Linked DNA regions of Rhodopseudomonas sp. BAL398. The protein of the gene in region 1 binds, or shares a complex with, the protein of each later gene. Links are inferred from orthologs where the notes say so. Each region holds a gene or a part of one and is shown on either strand. Other genes may lie near its edges.

The links.
Region 2: the proteins of carA (region 1) and carB are in contact, whole or in part, in a solved structure (PDB 1KEE), measured with the Escherichia coli proteins. The link is inferred for Rhodopseudomonas sp. BAL398 from one-to-one orthologs.

The regions. Positions count from the first base shown.
Region 1 is NZ_CP133111.1:5,543,157-5,553,317, reverse strand. Bases 3,598-6,475 are described here. They hold carA (glutamine-hydrolyzing carbamoyl-phosphate synthase small subunit), read left to right. Parts: upstream 3,598-4,378; coding sequence 4,379-5,572; downstream 5,573-6,475. Other genes in these bases: RBJ75_RS26120 (PaaI family thioesterase), read left to right, coding at 6,019-6,475; RBJ75_RS26130 (alpha/beta fold hydrolase), read right to left, coding at 3,598-4,230. Also shown: RBJ75_RS26145 (HlyD family secretion protein), read left to right, coding at 1-1,114; RBJ75_RS26140 (DHA2 family efflux MFS transporter permease subunit), read left to right, coding at 1,125-2,699; RBJ75_RS26135 (GatB/YqeY domain-containing protein), read right to left, coding at 2,872-3,327; more of RBJ75_RS26130, read right to left, coding at 3,529-3,597; more of RBJ75_RS26120, read left to right, coding at 6,476-6,525; RBJ75_RS26115 (hypothetical protein), read left to right, coding at 6,565-7,098; RBJ75_RS26110 (Dps family protein), read right to left, coding at 7,325-7,849; RBJ75_RS26105 (class I SAM-dependent methyltransferase), read left to right, coding at 8,116-8,814; RBJ75_RS26100 (GntR family transcriptional regulator), read right to left, coding at 8,869-9,648; RBJ75_RS26095 (carbon-nitrogen hydrolase family protein), read right to left, coding at 9,659-10,161. UniProt on the Escherichia coli protein: Small subunit of the glutamine-dependent carbamoyl phosphate synthetase (CPSase).
Region 2 is NZ_CP133111.1:2,848,856-2,859,976, forward strand. What follows is about bases 5,000-8,837. They hold carB (carbamoyl-phosphate synthase large subunit), read left to right. Parts: upstream 5,000-5,307; coding sequence 5,308-8,637; downstream 8,638-8,837. In the rest of the region: RBJ75_RS13475 (GlxA family transcriptional regulator), read left to right, coding at 1-366; RBJ75_RS13480 (CaiB/BaiF CoA transferase family protein), read left to right, coding at 480-1,673; RBJ75_RS13485 (hypothetical protein), read right to left, coding at 1,700-2,098; RBJ75_RS13490 (DUF4112 domain-containing protein), read left to right, coding at 2,254-2,772; RBJ75_RS13495 (hypothetical protein), read right to left, coding at 2,792-3,085; RBJ75_RS13500 (DUF3309 family protein), read right to left, coding at 3,305-3,469; peptide-methionine (R)-S-oxide reductase MsrB, read right to left, coding at 3,619-4,044; peptide-methionine (S)-S-oxide reductase MsrA, read right to left, coding at 4,113-4,826; transcription elongation factor GreA, read left to right, coding at 8,850-9,326; RBJ75_RS13530 (DoxX family protein), read left to right, coding at 9,540-9,944; RBJ75_RS13535 (Lrp/AsnC family transcriptional regulator), read right to left, coding at 9,990-10,472; trxB (thioredoxin-disulfide reductase), read left to right, coding at 10,742-11,121. UniProt on the Escherichia coli protein: Large subunit of the glutamine-dependent carbamoyl phosphate synthetase (CPSase).

The DNA.
Region 1 (10,161 bases):
CACAGTGGAGGCGCGGTCGAAGCCGGCGCCCCCGGAACAGCGCCAAGACGCTCCGAGCGAGCCGCCGCAAACCCCGACCAAGGGCGGGCTCAGGGCCACCATTGGCCGGCACCCGACGGCGACGATCGTCCTCGCGGTCCTGCTCGTCGCCGGCATCGCGGCGGGGATCGCCTGGTATCTGCACGCGCGGCACTACGAGAGCAGTGACGACGCCTTCATCGATTCGCGCCCGGTGCTGATCAGCCCGCAGGTCTCCGGCGCGATCGTCGGGGTCAATGTCACCGACAATCAGGTGGTGAAGACCGGCGACCTGCTCGCCAAGATCGATCCGCGTGACTACCAGGCCGCGGTCGATCAGGCGGCGGCGCAGATCCGCCAGGCGCAGGCGTCGATCGACGACACCGAGGCGCAGATTCAGGCGCAGAAAGCGCAGATCGATCAGGCCACCAAGCAGGTGCAGGAGGCGCAGGCGGCGCTCGACTTCGCCCGCGACGAGAACCAGCGCTATCAGCAGCTGGTGAAGAACGGTGCCGGCACGGTGCAGCGCGCGCAGCAGGCCGAATCCGACTTCACCAGCAAGCAGGCGGCGCTCGATGCCGCGATGGCCGCCAAAGTCGCGGCGACCCGGCAGGTCGACGTGCTGCGCGCCAAGCGAGAACAGGCGCAGGCGCAACTCAAGGCCGCGCAGGCGCAGAAGGAACAGGCGGACGCCAATCTGCAGCGCACCGAATTGCGCGCGCCGACCGACGGCCGCATCGCCAAACTGACCGGCGCCGTCGGCGCGCTGGCGGCGCCCGGCCAAGCCATCATGGTGCTGGTGCCGCTCGAGGTCTGGGTGACGGCGAATTTCAAGGAGACCCAGCTCGAATTGATGAAAGTGGGCCAGCCCGTCGATATTCACATCGACGCCTATGACCGTTCTTTTCCGGGCCACGTCAACAGCATCCAGGCCGGCAGCGGCACCGCCTTCAGCCTGCTGCCCGCCGAGAATGCCACCGGCAATTACGTCAAGGTGGTGCAGCGCGTGCCGGTGAAGATCACCTTCGACCAGCGCCCCGACGTGGCACTCGGCCCCGGCATGTCGGTGGTGCCCACCGTCACCGTGCGGCCGTGAGCGCGCCGCGATGGCAAGCGAGCAAGGAGAATACGGCACCAATCCCTGGCTGATCGCGGTGCTGGTCTCGGTCGCGACCTTCATGGAGGTGCTCGACACCACCATCGCCAATGTGGCGCTGCGCTACATCTCCGGCGGCCTCGCGGTGTCGAGCGACGAGGCCTCATGGGTGGTCACCACCTATCTGGTGGCGAATTCGATCGTGCTGTGCGCCTCGGGCTGGATCGCCGAAATGTTCGGCCGCAAGAACTTCTTCCTGGCCTGCATCACGCTGTTCACCGTCAGCTCGCTGTTATGCGGCATGGCCTGGGACCTGCAGTCGCTGCTGGTGTTCCGCATCCTGCAGGGCCTGGCTGGCGGCGGCATGACGCCGGTGGCGCAATCGATCCTGGCGGCGGCATTTCCGCCGGCCAAGCGCGGTCAGGGTTTTGCGCTCTACGGCATCGCCGTGGTGGTGGCGCCGGTGGTCGGGCCGACGCTGGGCGGCTGGCTCAGTGACAATCTGTCGTGGCACTGGTGCTTCCTGATCAATGTGCCGGTCGGCGTGATGTCGCTGATCCTGATCTATCTGATCATTCCGGCTTCCGAACAGCAGAAGAAAGCCCGCGCCGAATTGTGGGCCAAGGGGCCGAATTTCGACTTCATCGGCTTCATCCTGGTCGCGGTGTTTCTCGGCGCGCTGGAAGTGGTGCTCGATCGCGGCCAGATCGACGGCTGGTTCGACTCGAGTTTCATCGTCACCTTCTCGGCGCTGTCGCTGACCGGGCTGGTGCTGTTCGTGCCCTGGGAGCTGCACCGCGACAAGCCGCTGATCGACATCCGGATGCTGGCGGGGCGGCAGTTCGGCACCTGCTTTGCGATCATGCTGGCGACCGGCGCTTTGCTGATCGCCACCACCCAGATCCTGCCGCAACTGTTACAGGAGCGCTACGGCTACACCGCGACGCTGGCCGGGCTGGTGATTTCGCCGGGCGGCCTCGTCACCATGGTGATGATGGTGGTCGTCGGCCGGCTCAGCGCGATCCAGCCGCGCTGGCTGATCGCGGCCGGCGCCTGCATCTGCGTCGGCGCGATGGCCGATCTGCTGCGGCTGTCGCCGAACGCCGATTATTGGTACTTCGCGATGTCGCGGATCTATCTCGGCCTCGGCCTGCCGCTGATCTTCATCCCGATCACCACCGCGTCCTATGACGGCATTCCGGCGAACAAGACCGACCAGGCCTCGGCGATGATCAATCTGGCGCGCAATTTCGGCGGCTCGATCGGGGTCTCAATCAGCCAGACCGTGCTGGCGCAGCGCGAACAGTTTCACCACAGCCGGCTGGCCGAGCACATCGGCGCCTGGAATCCGTTCTTCCACGACACGCTCAACGGCATCCAGAACTATCTGAAGAGCCAGAACGCCACCGGCGATAATGCCGGCGCAGCAATGGCGGTGATCGGCCGCATCGTCGAGAACCAGTCGGCGCTGCTGGCCTATATCGACGTCTTCGTGGCGCTGGCCTGCATCGCCCTGCTGATGGTGCCGCTGGCGCTGTCGCTGCGCACCGTCGACCGCAGCGCCAAGCCGGCGATGGGGCATTGAGCACGTGCCCCGGACGCGGTGCAACGCGCCGCGCTTGCGGCGTGGTGCGCCGCAGAGCCGGGGCCCCGGTTGGCGCTGGAAGCGGGGTCCCGGTTCTGCGGAGCAGCGCAATGCGCTGCACCGCGCCCGGGACGCGGTGCCCTCTGCAATGATGCAATGACGGCTTGAGCGCTCAGGCGGTCAGCGCGGCCTTCACCAGGCCGCTGGCCGTGCCGAAATCCATCTGGCCGGCATATTTCGCCTTCAGCGCGCCGATCACCTTGCCCATGTCCTTGATGCCGGCGGCGCCGGTGTCAGCGATGGTTACGGCAATCGCGGCCTTGACCTCGTCCTCGGACATCTGCTGCGGCAGATAGGCGGAGATGATGGCGATCTCGGCACGTTCCTGGTCGGCCAGTTCGGCGCGGCCGCCCTTGTCGTAGAGCTCGACCGATTCCTGGCGCTGCTTGATCATCTTCTGCAGCACGCTCAGGATCTCGCCATCGGTCAAGGGCGGCTTGCCCTGGCCGCGCACCTCGATGTCGGCATTCTTGATGGTCGAATTCACCATCCGCAGGGTCGACAGCTTGCGCTCGTCCTTGGCCCGCATCGCGTCCTTGACCGCGTTGTTGATATTTTCGCGCAGCATCTCAATCTCCTCGGTTCGACGGACGGTCGATCGCAGGCTTGCCCCGTCATTGCGAGGAGCTGTTGCGACGAAGCAATCCAGTTCGGATGTGCGGCCCTGGATTGCTTCGCTCAGCGGCTGGCGCTTCGCGCCATCCGCTGGCTCGCAATGACGTCTAAATCGTCGGGGCTTGATTTAGGCGCTCTGGACCTCGGAAACAACTCAGTTGGTCAGCCAGTCCAGCAGCGCCTCGGTCACCGCCGCCGGCCGCTCGATCTGCGACAGGTGCCCGCATTCCGGCACGATCACCAATTTGGCGCCGGAAATCCCTTCGGCGATCTCGACCGACAGCGCGTTGGACAGGGTGTTGTCCTGATCGCCGCTCAGCACCAGGGTCGGGCAACGGATCTGAGCCAGCGTGGGCCGCGAATCCGGCCGCCCCATGATGGCGACGAGTTGCCGGGCGAAGGCCTCGGGGCCGACATCGTCGGCCATCGCATAGATGACACGGCGCAGCTCGGCGTCGTCGACGCGCGACGGATGCACGAAGCCGGCGACCATGCTGGCGATCCCGTCGCTGTAGCCGCCGCCCTGGATGCGGGCGATCATGGCGCCGCGGCGCTCCTTGGCGGCGTCGTCATCGGGACGCGCCTGGGTGTTGAGCAGCGCCAGCCGCGCCACCCGCTCCGGCGCCTGCCGCATGATCTCGAAGGCGATATAGCCGCCCATCGAATGGCCGGCGAGCGCGAAACGCGGCGGCGCCTCGGCCAGGATCCGCGCCGCGATGGCCGCGATACTGTCGTCGCGGATGTGATTGGCAACGCTCACCGGGCCGTGGCGCCATAGCGCCGGCAGCAACGGGGCATAGATCCGCGGCGAGCCGCCCAGGCCCGGAACCAGCAGAATCGGCAGTGAATCGGTCATGAATCCTCCCAACCCGGCGGCGAATTCGCCGTCCGGCGCGGCGCCGACCCTAATTGCCTGGCCTATCCTGTCAAATTTCGACAAACCCCGGTGAATCGCCGGCTTCCGGCTTTGACGGCGCCCGATGCGACGACTATGTAATGCGCTCATGACGAACTCAGAAACCAATCCCGCCTGGCCGGACCACAAGCCGACCGCGCTGCTCGTGCTTGCCGATGGCACCGTATTCGAAGGCTTCGGCCTCGGCGCGGAAGGCTACGCGGTCGGCGAAGTCTGTTTCAACACCGCGATGACCGGTTATGAGGAAATCCTCACCGACCCGTCCTATGCCGGGCAGTTGATCACCTTCACCTTCCCGCATATCGGCAATGTCGGCACCAATGACGACGACATCGAAACGGTGAACATGGCGGCGACGCCGGGCGCCCGCGGCGTGATTCTGCGCGCCGCGATCACCGACCCGTCGAATTACCGCTCGTCGCGCCATCTCGACGCCTGGCTGCGCGCCCGCGGCATCATCGGCCTGTCCGGCATCGACACCCGCGCGCTGACCGCGCTGATCCGCGGCAAGGGCATGCCCAATGCGGTGATCGCCCATGCCGCCGACGGCAAGTTCGATCTGCACGCGCTGAATGAAGAAGCCCGCGAATGGCCCGGCCTCGAAGGCATGGACCTGGTGCCGCTGGTGACCTCCGGCCAGCGCTTTGGCTGGGACGAAACGCCGTGGATCTGGAACGAAGGCTTCGGCCGCCAGGATCAGCCGGAATTCAACGTCGTGGCGATCGATTACGGCATCAAGCGCAACATCCTGCGGCTGCTGGCCGGCGAAGGCTGCAAGGTCACCGTGGTGCCGGCGACGACGTCGGCCGAAGACATCATGGCGCTGAAGCCGGACGGCGTATTCCTGTCGAACGGCCCCGGCGATCCTGCGGCGACCGGCAAATATGCGGTGCCGGTGATCCAGCAGGTGATCGCCTCCGGCGTGCCGACCTTCGGGATCTGTCTCGGCCACCAGATGCTCGGCCTCGCGCTCGGCGGCAAGACCGTGAAGATGCATCAGGGCCATCACGGCGCCAACCATCCGGTCAAGGACATCACCACCGGCAAGGTCGAGATCACCTCGATGAATCACGGTTTTGCGGTCGACAAGACCACCCTGCCCGCCAATGTCACCCAGACCCATGTCTCGCTGTTCGACGACAGCAATTGCGGCATCGCGCTGGCCGACAAGCCGGTGTTCTCGGTGCAGTATCACCCGGAAGCCTCGCCAGGCCCGCGCGACTCGCATTATCTGTTCCGGCGCTTCGCCGAATTAATGCGGGCCAACAAGAGCGCGGCATAGGCCGTCGCTGCACGGCGTCTCAATCCAATCCGGCGCTGTCATTCCGGGGCGCGAGCAGCGATAGCTGGGCGCGAACCAGGAATCTCGCGGCCGGTCATCACCCATCTTCCTGCAGCAGGATTCCGGGTTCGCTCGCCTGACGGCTCGCGCCCCGGAATGACGTTCGGTTGGCGAACAGGCTGCGTCGGATCACGCCGCGCCAACGGCAGCGCGCGCCCCTCCCCCTTGCGGGGAGGGGTTGGGGGTGGGGGTCTGCGGCGCAGTGCATCACGTTCAACTCCCCGCACGCCAGCATCGTCCATAACAGACGCGCCAGTTTCCGCGGCACCCCCACCCCCGCCCCCTCCCCGCAAGGGGGAGGGGAGAACAGCGGCGAATTTTTGCGCTGGCGTGACGCCGGGTTTTTCGTATGATGCCCGTCATCTTAACGACCGGAGCATATGCCGATGGATGACCGCCCCCGCCCCACCGTCAGCTATGGCGTCACCCCCACCCAAATCATGGCGTCGATGCCGGGGCTCGATTTCGTGCGCGCCATTTTCGAGGGCCGATTGCCGGCGCCGCCGATCATGCAGACGATCGAGCCGTTCGACAGCAGCGCCGAGTCCGGCGTGGTGGTGATGCATTCGGTGCCGGGGATGCGGCACTACAATCCGATCGGCTCGGTCCATGGCGGCTATGCGGCGACCCTGCTGGATTCGGCGATGGGCCTGGCGGTGCATTCGATGCTGGCGCCGGGCCAAGGCTACACCACGCTGGAATTCAAGGTCAGCTTCATCAGGGGCATGAGCGCCGACAGCGGCGCGGTGCGCACCGAGGGCCGAACCCTCAATGTTGGCCGCCGCGCCGCCACCGCCGAGGCCCGCATCACCGACGCCAAGGGCCGGCTGCTGGCGCATGCCACCACCACATGTCTGGTGTTCGAGATTCCGGGAACATCATCGCCAACTTGACGTTGAATCCAGCAACATATTGACAAAGCTGGAGTTCCCATGTCGCTGACGCGCGACCAGATCAAGCCGCTGACCTTCGTCTTCGAGGATGATGGTCTGGTTCCCAACAACCCGCTGCCGCTGATCATCTATAAGCGCGCGGTCGATGTCGGGCGCGGCCATCCCGAACAGGCCATCGAGAGCATCTTCAATCGCAATGGCTGGGCCGCGCTGTGGCGCAACGGCATCTTCGATTATCTGCATTACCACGCCACGGTGCACGAAGCCCTTGGCGTCGCGCGCGGCCGCGCTTTGGTGCTGTTCGGCGGCGAGCGCGGCGAGGCAATCGAGCTCAACCCCGGAGATGTCGCGATCTTGCCGGCCGGCACCGGGCACAAATCACTGTTCTCGAGCCATGATTTTTCCGTGGTCGGCGCCTATCCGCCCGGCAATACGATGCAGGTGACGCGGCCGACGCCGGACAATTACCGCATGGCGCTGAAAACGATCCCGCAGGTGGCACTGCCGCAGACTGACCCGGTGTTCGGCCAGGACGGCGAGCTGCTCCGGCTGTGGGACAAGTGCCCAGCGTGATCTCCTACGCGCCCGCCCCGTCGATAAGGATCGACAACTCCCGGGCGCGGCCCCAGCACAGGCTCCGCGATGCTCCGCTGAACCCCGGCTGTCTAGAGTCGAGAGTCGTTTAGATTCGTCGGGTGACCAGATGAACCGGGGACCCGGATCTGCGCAGCGGCATTGCATGCCGCAGCGCGTCCGGGGCACCAGGCTTGACTATCCAGGCTTGGCTAGCCCGACTTGGCTAGCCGACATTGTCGCCTTCCTGGCGGCTGGCTTCGAACAGGAACCAGGTGCGGCGTTCGGTTTCGTCGATGTAGTTTTCCAGCAGCCCGGCGGTCGCGGCGTCTTCGCAATCGTCGACGATCTTGTGCGCCTTGCGCATCGCCGCCGCCATCTTCTTGTTGTCTTCCATCAGCTCGCGCAGCATCTCGCGCGGCGGCACGAAGGCCTCGTCATTGTCCTTGATGGTCTGCAGCTTGGCGATCTGGCCGATCGAACGCAGCGTGGTGCCGCCGACCTTGCGCACCCGCTCCGCCAGCGCGTCGGTGGTGGCGAAGATCTGATCGGACTGTTCGTCGAGCATCAGATGGTAATCGCGGAAATGACGGCCGCTGATATGCCAATGGAAATTCTTGGTCTTGAGATAAAGCGCAAAAGCATCGGCAAGCAGCACGTTCAGCGTCGACGAAATCTTGTCGGTGGCCTGCTGCGGCAGATCGGAGGGGGTATCCAGTTTGGGATCGACGGAGGTTTTGGGCACGATAATTTCCTTTACAGTATTGGACACAGGAGCGGTTTCGGATGCGGAGTGCCGAGCGGCACATCCGGTATCGGGTGACGTCCGACGTTGCGGCGCGACAGCACCGCGCGCGATAATGTTTCCCAATCGTCCGAAACCCTCTAGACGTTGCACCAACGCGAAAAACTCAGCCCAGTTCCAAATCCGGAACAGGATTCCCTTCAATATCAGCCCAAAAAATCGGCACGCCGTCAGATGCTGACGCCGCGCCACATCAGCCACCGAGGCCACCGATGGACGACTGGATCGATTATTACGATTCCGCGCATACGATTTACGTCAGCAAATTGCACCGCGACGTGCATTTTCAGGAAATCGCCCGGGACATCATCGGCTACATCGCCTCGCCCGACGCCACCGTGCTGGACTATGCCTGCGGCGAGGCGCTGTCGGCGGCGCAGGTCGCAGCCGCCTGTGGCAAGCTGATCCTGGCGGAGCCCGCCCCCGGCGTGCGCGGCCGGCTGATCTCCCGCTTCGCGCCGATCACCAAGATCCGGGTGCGCTCGCTCGACGAGCTGAGGCAGATGGAGGAAAGCTCCGTCGATCTGGCGGTGATGAATTCGGTGGCGCAATATATGACGCCGGCCGAGCTCGACACCGCCTTCGCGGTGATCCGCAGATTGCTGAAGCCCGGCGGCAGGCTGGTGCTCGGCGACATCCTGCGGCCCGATATCGGCATGGCCGGCGACGTCACCGCGCTGCTGCGCTTTGCCCGCACCCACGGCTTTCTCAAGGACGCGCTATGGGGGCTGGCGCGCACCGCGCTATCGGATTACCGGCAATTGCGCTCCCGGATCGGGCTGCAGACCTATGACGAGGCCGCGATCATCGCCAAGCTGAAAGCCGCCGGCTTCAGCGCGACGCGCGCGCCGCAGAATATCGGACACAATCAGGCGCGAATGACCTTCGTGGCGCGAGTGATGCCGGGCTAGCGCGCCTGGCCGGCCACGCGAAGCGTTCGTCGCGGCAGCTGGCCTCCGACGCCGTCAATTGCGGCGGACCATTGCATCGGCTTCGAGCGGATTGAGTTCGCGCAGCGCCTGGGGAATCGAAATTCGGCTGCCAGGCAGGTCCGTCGACCGGACGTTTTCTCGCTCCCGCCATTTGTCGATCAACGGCTTGGTGGTTCGATAAATATGCTCCCGGCCGATCGCTTCGGCACGACCGACCTGGCGGCGCCTGATCACCTCGAACATCTCGACGTGGTCGTCATAGGCCTTGGTCACAATCTCGAGCGTGAACCAGTAATGACGGACCTCGAGGATGAAGGGAACCGGGGATTTTTCCAGCGCCGCGACCAGCCGCTGATTGCCGGAGGCCCGCGCGATCGCCTTGTGAAAATCCCCATTGAGATCGACCCATTGATCGCAGATCTGGCGCGACCAAACCCCTGAGTCGACCAGATCCTTGGTGTCGCGCAGATTGGCTTCAAGGTCGCGCTGCATGTCGGGCGACAAGCCGAACTCCGCCGCCTGGCGGTTGGCAAGGCCCTCCAGCACGGCGCGAACTTCGAATACATTCTCCAGGTCGCGCGTGGTGTAGACTCTTGTCGTGTAGCCGCTGTTGGGCGTGTAGTTGATCAGATCCTCGGACGCCAGCGCCGTCAGCGCGGCCCGCACCGGGGTGCGAGAGACCCCGAAACAATCCGCCAGCTCGATTTCATTGAGGCGACTGCCGGGCGGCAGCCGCCCGGCCAGCACCAGTTCGCGCAGCGAACGCAGAACTGCCTGCCCCCGGGTCGTCACAGCTTTGTTGACCTTGGTCATGACCGCGGCGCTAGCCCACCGACTGAAGTTCGTCGTAACTGAGCGACTGCGGCGCGCACGCCGGCCCGAGTTGCGACACCGCCGGAGCGGGCCGGCTGTTCATATTAAGGCTCAGCACGTGGGGGACGGCGTAGTGTCCGCCCGGATCGCACATGTACTTCGCATAGATTACCATCTCGAGCGGAATGTCGGCGTAAACGATGCCTTCCTGACCAAATGGAAGGTTTTTGCCGATCGAGGTGCCGTCCGGCGCGATGATCCGCGAGCCGCCGCCGCCGACCCGATAGGTGCCGGGCTCGCTGAACTCCGCCAGCGCGTCGACCGCATCCTGCAACATGACCTGCGAGCACATCAGCACAAAGGTTTGCGTCGCCATCGCGTAGTTGCGGCTAATGATCTCCAGCGGGTTGATCGGGTTGTCTTCCAGATTGGTCGGGCCGTTGACCTTCTCGCGGACATCCCACATCGCCTCGAACGGCCCGCCTCGGGTGAAGGCTCCGACCGGCCAGGAGG
Region 2 (11,121 bases), 2.7 Mb from region 1 along the record:
GGCGGCCAATCGCAATTCAGCGCGGCATTGTCGCTGCAGACCGCGGACGACCGCTTCGGTGCCCTGCACGACTGGATCGCCAAGCACCTTGTCGACGACATCTCGCTGGCGGTGCTGGCCGAGCGCGCCGGCATGAGCGAACGCAGCTTCAGCCGCCATTATGCCGAATCGACCGGGCTCACGCCCGCGCGCGCCGTCGAGCAATTGCGTGTCGAGGCGGCGCGGCGGCTGTTGTCGGAAACCAATCTGCCGATCAAGCGCATCTCGCAGCGTTGCGGCTTCGGCTCCGAGGAGACCATGCGCCGCAGCTTCGTCCGGCTATTGGCAGCGTCGCCGCAAGATTATCGCGCGCGGTTCAGCTCCTGACGCTGTCGACCGAGCTGGTGCAAGCCGGCCCCGGCTACCACCGGCATTGAATTCTCCCGCAAGGCCTCGGAAGATGCCGGGCGATCCAACCCGGATCGAATCTGGAGCCCCTCATGACCTTCCCGCGTGCCTCCGCGGCGCTTGCCCGCTTCACCGTGCTTGATCTGACCCGGGTGCGGTCGGGGCCGACCGCGGTCCGGCAATTCGCCGATTGGGGCGCCAATGTCATCAAGATCGACGCGCTGACCGAGGATGCCGGCGGCGAGCAGCCCGGCGGCCCGCGTCATGGCGCCGATTTCCAGAACCTGCATCGCAACAAGCGCGCGATCACGCTGAATCTGAAAGACCCGCAGGGCCTCGCGGTGTTTCGCCGCCTCGTCGCCAAGGCCGACGTCGTGGTCGAGAATTTCCGGCCCGACGTCAAGGCGCGGCTCGGCTTCGATTACGACAGCCTGCGCGCGATCAATCCGGCCATCGTGCTCGGCAGCATCTCCGGCTTCGGCCAGGATGGCCCCTATGCGGGGCGGCCCGGCTTCGACCAGATCGCGCAGGGCATGGGCGGGCTGATGTCGATCACCGGCGCGCCCGGCGAAGGCCCGATGCGGGCCGGCATTCCGGTCGCCGACCTCACCGCCGGGCTGTTCTGTGCGCTGGGCGTGATGACCGCGCTGCTGGAGCGCGAGGTCTCCGGCCAGGGCCAATGGGTGCAGACCTCGCTATTGCAGGCGCAGATCTTCATGCTGGATTTCCAGGCCGCGCGCTGGCTGATGGACCACGATGTGGCGCAGCAGGCCGGCAACAATCACCCGACCAGCATCCCGACCGGCGTATTCAAGACCGCCGACGGCTATCTCAACATCGCCACCACCGGCGGCAAGATCTGGCAGCGCTGCGCCGAGGCGATCGGCGCGCCGGAATTATACGACCATCCCGACTACGCCACCGCGCCGGCACGCTCGAAAAACCGCGACGCGCTGAACGCGGCGATCAGCGCCCGCCTTGCGACCAAACCGACCGAGATTTGGGTGCGCGAATTCAACGCCGCCGGCGTGCCGTGCGGACCGATCTATACGATCGACCAGATGTTCGACGACGAGCAGGTCCGGCATCTCGGCATCGCCCAGGAGGTGCCAAACGATGAGAACCGGCCGATCACTTTGGTGGCGCAGCCGGTGAGCCTGTCGCGGACGCCGAGCACGCTGGCGGCGCGGCCGCCGGAATTCGGCGAACAGACCGACGAGGTGCTGGCCGAATTCGGTTTCGGCGCCGAGGAGATCGCGGCGTTGCGGCGGGACAAGATCGTCTGATCAGACGAAGATCGTCTGAACCGGCGTCACAGCGCCTGATAGGTCTCGCTTGCGCACCAATGATCGTCGCCGACCCGTTCGCGCCGTCCGACCTTGCCGCGATAGATGTTGATCAGATAGGTCTGGTTTCCGATCCGCAACCCGGTCACGCCTTTCACATCGCCCCGAATGCAGCTGTCCCAGCCGCCATATTGCCCGGGGATCGGAAACGAGAACCGGACATTGCTGGGCAAGGACGTCTCGGTGAACACCGCGCTCATATTGCCGCGAAGGAAGGCGGCCACATCGGGCGGCTGTTCGATCTCGGGTTGCGCTTCGGTTTGTTTGAGAAAGCCAGGCACGTAGCTGATATGGCTGTCGACCGCGCATCCGCCCAGCGGGCCGAGCGTCAGGACAAGCGCGATCAGATGCGGGCGCAGCTTCATGGGCGGATATCTAGCTTGGACCGGGCGCGATGAGAACAGCAAAGGCCGCAGCAACCTCGGAACGATCGCTCATCAATCCTGTTTGCATTGCGCGGCAACGGCGCGGCCCGATGACGCAACTTGCGGGTGCAGCCAGGGATTCCTATCTGAACGACATGACCAGCGAACAGACTTTCCCCCGCAATGCGACGCGCCGCGCCAGCCGGCCGGCTTCGCGCGGCCCGATCATCGATCAGGACGGCCGGGAAATCCCGCCGGAATCACTGGGCCGCAAGCCGTTCGAGAGTGGGACATTTGATTTTCAGAGCTGGAGCGCCAGCTCCTTCGCGCCATTGTCACGCGAGCAGCGGCTGGCAAGGCTTGAGGCGATCGCCAAACTGCTCGACGTCGCCTTCATCCTGCCGGGCACCAATATCCGCTACGGCATCGACGGGCTGATCGGCCTGATCCCGGTGGTCGGCGACCTCATCACCACGGCGATCTCGCTTTGGCTGGTGCGTGAAGCGCGCAAGCTTGGCGCGCCGTGGCACGTGACCATGCGGATGCTGGGCAATGTCGCGCTCGATGGCGCGATCGGCATCGTGCCGCTGGCCGGCGACGCGTTCGACGTCATGTTCCGCGCCAATGTCCGCAATGTGCGGCTGTTGCGACGCTGGATCGACAAGCAGGGCTGAGCGCGCGAGGAATGGCGGCTTACGCCGCGTCCTGGTCGGCGTCGGCTTCTTCGCTGACGACGGGTTCTGGCACCGCGCGGCGCTCCAGCGGGAAAGCTTCGCTTTCATAAAGCGTGCGGATGCCGCTCTGGTCGAAGCGGGCCTCATCGACCTGCAGATAGGCGCCGTTCAGCGAATCCGCCGGCAGCTCCTCGATCGCAAACTGAACCGCGGCAGCGGCTGTGTTGAACCGCCGATAGGCGAAGCCAGCGCGCTTTTTCTTGCGGATCGCGGCGGGAAACAATTCGGCAGCGGTGTTGTAGCTGAATGCCATCGTCAGTGACCTTCTATGAATGCGCGATGGAAATGAGGAGCGGAAGACACGCGGTCAACCGTTCGGCGGCCGCCCGGGGCCATCATTTCAGGACAGACCTAGATATAAGCACGTTTTGGAGAAATGCGACACTCTCACTGCGTGCAGGCCGCCAGATTCCCGCTCCGCGGGACGCGCCTATGGCAATAAGCCATGCGATTTCAGCGCTGTGCCGGCTTTTCACATCTTGCCGAACAGCATCAGCACCAGCACCACAACCAGAATGACGCCGATCAGACCGGTCAGACCATGGCCCTGTCCGTAACCATAGCCACCGAAGCGCGGGCTGAGACCACCCAGCAGCAGGATGATCAACACAATGATGATAATCGTTCCGATCGTCATCCCAACCTCCCGGCTGGCCGCCGCACGGCCGAGCCTGAGCCACAAGCCTGAGTTGTCGGGAGTAAATCACGATCCGGGCTTCGGTTCCACGAGCCGGAACCAAAACGGCGCGGCGAGCTGCTGCCGCCGCGCCCGGCCCTCCTCGGGGATTATTTCGGCTGCAGCTTCAGCGCCGCCGAATTGATGCAATAGCGCAACCCGGTCGGTCCCGGACCGTCTTCGAACACATGGCCGAGATGGCCGCTGCACTTCGAACACAGCACTTCGGTGCGGATCATGCCGTGGCTGACGTCGCGCTCCTCGTCGACATGATCGGCGCTGGCCGGCGCGGTGAAGCTGGGCCAGCCGCAGCCGGATTCGAATTTGGCATCGGACTCGAACAGGGTCTGGCCGCAACCGGCGCAGACATAGGTGCCCTTGGTTTGCTCATGCTCATATTCGCCGGAGAACGGCCGCTCGGTCGCCTTCTCGCGCAGCACGGCATATTGCATCGGCGTCAATTCGCGGCGCCATTCGCTGTCGCTCTTCTGAATCTTGCCGCGATCCGTCTGTTGCATGGCCTTGGTGTCGGACATTCAGCCTCCTCATCAGTGTTTCGGGCCAACAGGCTGCCGCGCCAGACATCGACTTGCTCGGAGCCGCCTCAATTGGTGACCTTGGCATCGCTCACCAGCGTCGGCTTCTCGAGATAGTCCTGCGCGAACAGCTTCTTCAGGTTCTCGACCTTCGGCAGGTCGTTATACGCTATATAGGGCTGGTACGGGTGCAGCGTCAGGTAGTCCTGATGATAGGCTTCGGCGGCATAGAAGCCGTCCAGCGGACCGACCTTGGTGACGATCGGCTTGGGGAACACCTTGGCGGCATCGAGCTGGGCGATATAGGCCTCCGCCACCTTCTTCTGTTCGGCGCTGGTGGTGAAGATCGCCGAGCGATATTGCGTGCCGTGGTCCGGACCTTGCCGGTTGAGCTGGGTGGGATCATGCGCCACCGAGAAGAAGATCTGCAGGATCTTGCCATAGCTGATCCGCTTTGGATCATATTTGATTTCGACCGCCTCGGCATGACCGGTGGTGCCGGTCGAGACCACCGGATAGCTCGCGGTGATCTTGCTGCCGCCGGCATAGCCGGACACCGCGTTGAGCACGCCCGCGGTATGTTGGAACACGCCCTGCACGCCCCAGAAACAGCCGCCGGCGATCACCGCGGTCTGCATGCCATCGGCCGACTTGGCATCAACCGCTGGCGGCGGAATCACTACGGCGTCTTCGGCCGCCCGCAGCGGCGCAAACAGCGACGACAAAGCCAGCGCGCCCAGGGCGGCGGCACAGAGCGAAACAGTGTGGAGGCTACGGCGCATGGGTTCCTCGCATTGGTGAGAACGGCTGGCAGCGCAATGATCGGCAGACTGGCACAGCCATCCGACGCTGCCTCCCAAAGATACGGGACTGCGCCCAGCTTGTTACCGTCCGTCTCACACGTGTTCGTGAGCAGCCGGCGCCCCTGAGCGCCGGACGGGCGGAACGGGTCGCGCAATTAGGGTTACCCGAATTCATCTATGGATCACCGCCTCGTGATCCGTCAGGATGGCGATGGCCCGGTGGCGGAATGTCTACGCGGGGGCAGTGCATCGCTCCTTATCCTGGTTCAAATCCAGGCCGGGCCTCCAAATCGGCGGCAAATTTGCCGGTTGACGGAGGCCTTAAAAACCTTTCGCGGCTGCAAAATCTGGTCTAAAGACAGCCCGCGCGCAAGGGAAGCCTGGCGCTGAAGGTCAAGGGACGCGCGGCTGCGCGCCCTTTTTTTTGCCCGGATTTCTGCCCCGCCGTTAGCGAGATTTAATGCCGAAACGAACAGATATCTCCACCATCTTGATCATCGGCGCCGGCCCCATCGTGATCGGCCAGGCCTGTGAATTCGACTATTCCGGCACCCAGGCGGTCAAGACACTGAAGGACGAAGGCTACCGCATCGTCCTGGTCAATTCCAATCCGGCCACCATCATGACCGATCCGGAACTGGCCGACGCCACCTATATCGAGCCAATCACCCCGGAAATCGTCGCCAAGATCATCGAAAAAGAGCGCGGCGACCGCTCCCTCGGCTTTGCGCTGCTGCCCACCATGGGCGGCCAGACCGCGCTAAACTGCGCGCTGAGCCTGCGCAAGCAAGGCACACTGGAGAAGTTCGACGTCGAGATGATCGGCGCCACCGCCGACGCCATCGACAAGGCCGAGGACCGCCAGCGCTTCCGCGAGGCGATGACCAAGATCGGCCTCGAGACCCCACGTTCGGTGCAGGTCAAGACCCTGCCGGACGCCCTGCGGGCGCTGGAAGTGATCGACTTTCCGGCGCTGATCCGCCCCTCCTTCACAATGGGCGGCACCGGCGGCGGCATCGCCTACACCAAGGCCGAATTCATCGAGATCGTCGAGCGCGGCATCGACGCCTCGCCGACCTCTGAAGTCCTGATCGAGGAATCCGTGCTCGGCTGGAAAGAGTTCGAGATGGAGGTGGTGCGCGACAAGAAAGACAATTGCATCATCATCTGCTCGATCGAAAACCTCGATCCGATGGGCGTGCACACCGGTGATTCAATCACCGTGGCGCCGGCCCTGACGCTGACCGATAAAGAATATCAGATCATGCGCGACGCCTCATTGGCGGTGCTGCGCGAGATCGGCGTCGAGACCGGCGGCTCCAACGTGCAGTTCGGCGTCAATCCGGCCGACGGCCGCATGGTCGTGATCGAGATGAATCCGCGGGTGTCGCGCTCCTCGGCGCTGGCCTCCAAGGCCACCGGCTTTCCGATCGCCAAGGTCGCGGCGCAGCTCGCGGTCGGCTACACGCTGGATGAGATCGCCAACGACATCACCGGCGGCGCGACGCCGGCGTCGTTCGAGCCGACCATCGACTATGTGGTCACCAAGATTCCGCGCTTCGCCTTCGAGAAATTCCCCGGCGCCAGCCATACGCTGACCACCTCGATGAAATCGGTCGGCGAAGTGATGGCGATCGGCCGCACCTTCCAGGAGAGCCTGCAAAAGGCGCTGCGCGGGCTCGAAAGCGGCCTCACCGGGCTCGACGAGATCGAGATCGAGGGGCTCGGCCGCAGCGACGACAAGAACGCGGTGCGCGCCGCGCTCGGCACGCCGACGCCCGACCGCCTGTTGCAGGTGGCGCAGGCGATGCGGCTCGGCTGGAGCGACGACGACATCTTCACCTCCTGCAAGATCGATCCCTGGTTCCTGTCGGAAATTCGCGGCATCGTCGCGATGGAAGGCAAGGTCAAGGCCAGCGGCTTGCCGAATCATGCCTTCGGCATGCGCACGCTGAAGGCGATGGGCTTCTCCGACGCCCGCCTTGCGGTGCTCGCCGACACCACCGAAGCCGAGGTGACGGCGCAGCGCCACGCCCTCAAGGTTCGCCCGGTGTTCAAGCGGATCGACACCTGCGCGGCCGAATTCGCCTCGCCCACCGCCTATATGTATTCGACCTATGAGGCGCCGTTCGCCGGCGAAATGGCCGACGAAAGCCGGCCCACCGACAAGAGCAAGGTGATCATTCTGGGCGGCGGGCCGAACCGCATCGGCCAGGGCATCGAGTTCGATTATTGCTGCTGCCACGCCTGCTTCGCGCTGCACGACGCCGGCTATGAAACCATCATGATCAACTGCAATCCGGAAACGGTGTCGACCGACTACGACACCGCCGACCGGCTGTATTTCGAGCCGCTGACCGCCGAGGACGTGCTGGAGATCATCGACGTCGAGCGCCAGAACGGCACGCTGCACGGCGTCATCGTGCAATTCGGCGGCCAGACGCCGCTGAAGCTGGCGCGCGCGCTGGAGGCCGCCGACGTGCCGATCCTCGGCACCTCGCCCGACGCCATCGATCTGGCCGAGGACCGCGACCGCTTCAAGCGCGTGCTCGACAAGCTGCGGCTGAAGCAGCCGAAGAACGGCATCGCCTATTCGGTCGAGCAGGCCCGCCTGGTCGCCGCCGAACTCGGCCTGCCGCTGGTGGTGCGCCCGTCCTATGTGCTGGGCGGTCGCGCCATGCAGATCATTCGCGAGGAATCCCAGCTCGGCGATTACCTGCTCGGCACCCTGCCCGAGCTGGTGCCGGGCGACGTCAAATCGCGCTACCCGAACGACAAGACCGGCCAGATCAACACCGTGCTCGGCACCAATCCGCTGTTGTTCGACCGCTATCTGTCGGACGCCACCGAGATCGACGTCGATTGCCTGTGCGACGGCAAGGATACGTTCGTGGTCGGCATCATGGAGCATATCGAGGAAGCCGGCATTCACTCTGGCGACTCGGCCTGCTCGCTGCCGCCGCATTCGCTGGACGCCGCGATGATCGCCGAGCTGGAGCGCCAGACCCGCGAATTGGCGCTGGGGCTCGACGTCGTCGGGCTGATGAATGTGCAATACGCCATCAAGGACGGCGACGTGTATGTGCTCGAGGTCAATCCGCGGGCGTCGCGGACGGTGCCGTTCGTCGCCAAGGTGATGGGCATGCCGGTGGCCAAGCTGGCGGCGCGGATCATGGCCGGCGAGAAGCTGGCCGATCTGAAGCTGACCAAGCGCAAGCTCGGCCATGTCGGGGTCAAGGAATCGGTGTTTCCCTTCGCCCGCTTCCCCGGCGTCGACACCGTGCTCGGCCCCGAAATGCGCTCGACCGGCGAGGTGATGGGAATTGACCGCTCGTTCGAAGTCGCCTTTGCCAAGAGCCAGCTCGGTGGCGGAACCCGGGTGCCGCGCAAGGGCACGGTGTTCGTCTCAGTGCGCGAGGTCGACAAGACCCGGATTCTGGAAGCCGTGAGACTGCTGCATTCGCTCGGCTTCAAGGTGCTGGCGACCTCCGGAACCCAGCGCTTCCTGGCCGACAACGGCGTGCCGGCCGAGAAGGTCAACAAGGTGCTGGAAGGCCGGCCGCATATCGTCGACGCCATCATCAATGGCGAGATTCAGCTGGTGTTCAATACCACCGAGGGGCCCCAGGCGCTGGCTGATAGCCGTTCGTTGCGTCGCGCTGCCCTCTTGCATAAAGTTCCGTATTACACCACTCTTTCGGGCGCGGTCGCCGCCGCGCAGGGCATCCGGGCCTATCTTGGTGGGGACCTTGAGGTCCGTACCCTGCAGAGTTACTTTTCCGACACCTGATCACGGCCCGGACCTGTGTCCGGCAACTGACGGGCGAGAAAGCCGGCAGGCAGGGAACCCGCCAGCTGCGGGAATGTTCTATCCGGCGTTTTGCTGCCGTGCGCCCGGCAGTCTCGAAAATGCCGCGTCGCGGCCACCGCTCAGGCTGACAAGCGTTTCGTGTGAGCCACATCTCGTGACACGTGACGAACACGTTGAAGGATGAAGACAAGATGGTCGACAAGGTACCAATGACCGCAGGCGGTTTCGCCGCTCTCGAGGTCGAGTTGAAGCAGCGCCAATCGGTGGATCGTCCGCGAATCGTCGAGCAGATCGCCGAAGCGCGCTCGCATGGCGACCTTTCGGAAAACGCCGAATATCACGCGGCGAAGGAAGAGCAGTCCCACAACGAAGGCCGTATCGCCGAGCTCGAGGACAAGATCGGCCGCGCCGAAATCATCGATATCAGCAAGCTGTCCGGCGACACCATCATGTTCGGCGCTACCGTCACCTTGGTCGATGAAGACACCGAGAAGAAGGCGGTGTGGCAGATCGTCGGCGAGCCGGAAGCCGATGCCAAGAAGGGCCGGATTTCGATCACCTCGCCGCTGGCGCGGGCCCTGATCGGCAAGAAGCAGGGCACCTCCGTCGAAGTCGTGGCGCCCGGCGGGGCCAAGGCCTACGAAATCACCAAGGTCGAGTTTCGATAGCACCCCGTCGAATTGATGTGAGCAAGCTTGAAGGCCGCGTTTCGCGGCCTTTTTGCTGGGTGCGGCTTGCCGCGGAGGCCGGCTGATGTTGTCGCGACCGAAGGCCGGACTATCGGTCACGTATCCGTGTTCCATCGCCGAAGTGATGGACGCGATGCTGATGCAAGCCGTAAGCAACTACACATCGTTTCATCGCAACCGCACGGAGCCGGTATGAATTTCGACAGCCTTGCCGCCAAATGGCAACCGACGGCCTTGAGCCTGTTTCGCTTCATCACCGGGCTGCTGCTGTTTCAATACGGCGTCGCCAAGATCTTCAAATTTCCGGCGGTGCCGTATTTTGCCAAGGTCGAACTGTTCTCGCTGATCGGCGCCGCCGGCACGCTGGAATTGATCCTCGGCGCACTGCTGATGATCGGCCTGTTCACCCGGCCGGTGGCCTTCATCCTCTCCGGCGAAATGGCGTTCGCCTATTTCATCGGCCATTTTCCGAAGAGCTTCTACCCGCTGCTCAATAACGGCACCGCGGCGATCCTGTTCTGCTTCGCCTGCCTGTATCTTGCGACCGCAGGCGGCGGGCCGATCAGCCTCGACGCCACTTTGCGCCGCAAGACCTGACGCAGGGTGACATGATCCCGAGCCCCGGCGGGTGACGCCGAGCGGTCAGCCCTCGGACTCTTTCAATTCCAACGGCACCGCCGCGGCGTATTTGGAATTGCGCAGCACCAGCGAGGTGCGCACATTGCGCACATGTGGCGCGCCGGTCAGGTGCGCCACGAAATTCTGGAATGTCGCCATGTCGGGGGCGACGCATTTCAAGATAAAATCGGTCTCGCCCGACAGCATCCAACATTCCCGCACCAAGGGCTGGTTGCGGACGAAATCCTCGAAGCCGCGCAAATCGGCCTCGGCCTGGCTCGACAGATGAACAGACGCGAACACCGTGACGTCGAAGCCGAGCAGCGCCGGATCGAGCAGCCCGCGGTAGCCCTGAATGTAGCCCTCATCCTCCAGGGTCCTGACCCGGCGCAGGCAGGGCGGCGGCGAGATCCCCACCCGGCGCGCCAATTCGACATTGGTGATTCGGCCGTCGGCCTGGATTTCACTGAGAATTTTGAGATCGATCTCATCGAGGCTCTTCGGCACGCTTGGGTAATCCCGGCTGGCTGGAAACGAACGGACAAATCGGAAACACTCATAGCGCAGCTCGGCAAGTTTGCGAAATTTTATTTCGCGCGAGCAAGGATGAGTCCAAAATTGGGGGGAAATCTTGCAGATACGTATTGCAAATCTTGCATGGCTGCCCAGATGACATAGACTTGTGTCTAAACACCTCCCGCCCAACGGCGATGCCCTTGCCAGGCCCAATCCTGCTTCGCGCGCCCAGTTCCCTTGAGAGAAAGGGCATTCGTACCATGGCTGATCCAATTCATGCGAAAGTCGTCATCATCGGGTCGGGACCGGCCGGATACACCGCCGCAATCTATGCAGCTCGCGCGATGCTGGAGCCGATCCTGATCCAGGGCATGCAGCCCGGCGGCCAGCTCACCATCACCACCGATGTCGAAAACTATCCCGGCTTCGCCGACGTCATCCAGGGCCCCTGGCTGATGGAGCAGATGGAGAAGCAGGCGCATCATGTCGGCACCCGGATCTTCACCGATCTGGTCACCGACCTCGACCTCGGACAGCGCCCGTTCCGCCTCGCCTGCGACAGCGGCGACGTCTATCTGGCGGATGCCGTGATCCTGGCCACCGGCGCGCAGGCGCGCTGGCTCGGCATTCCCTCGGAAGA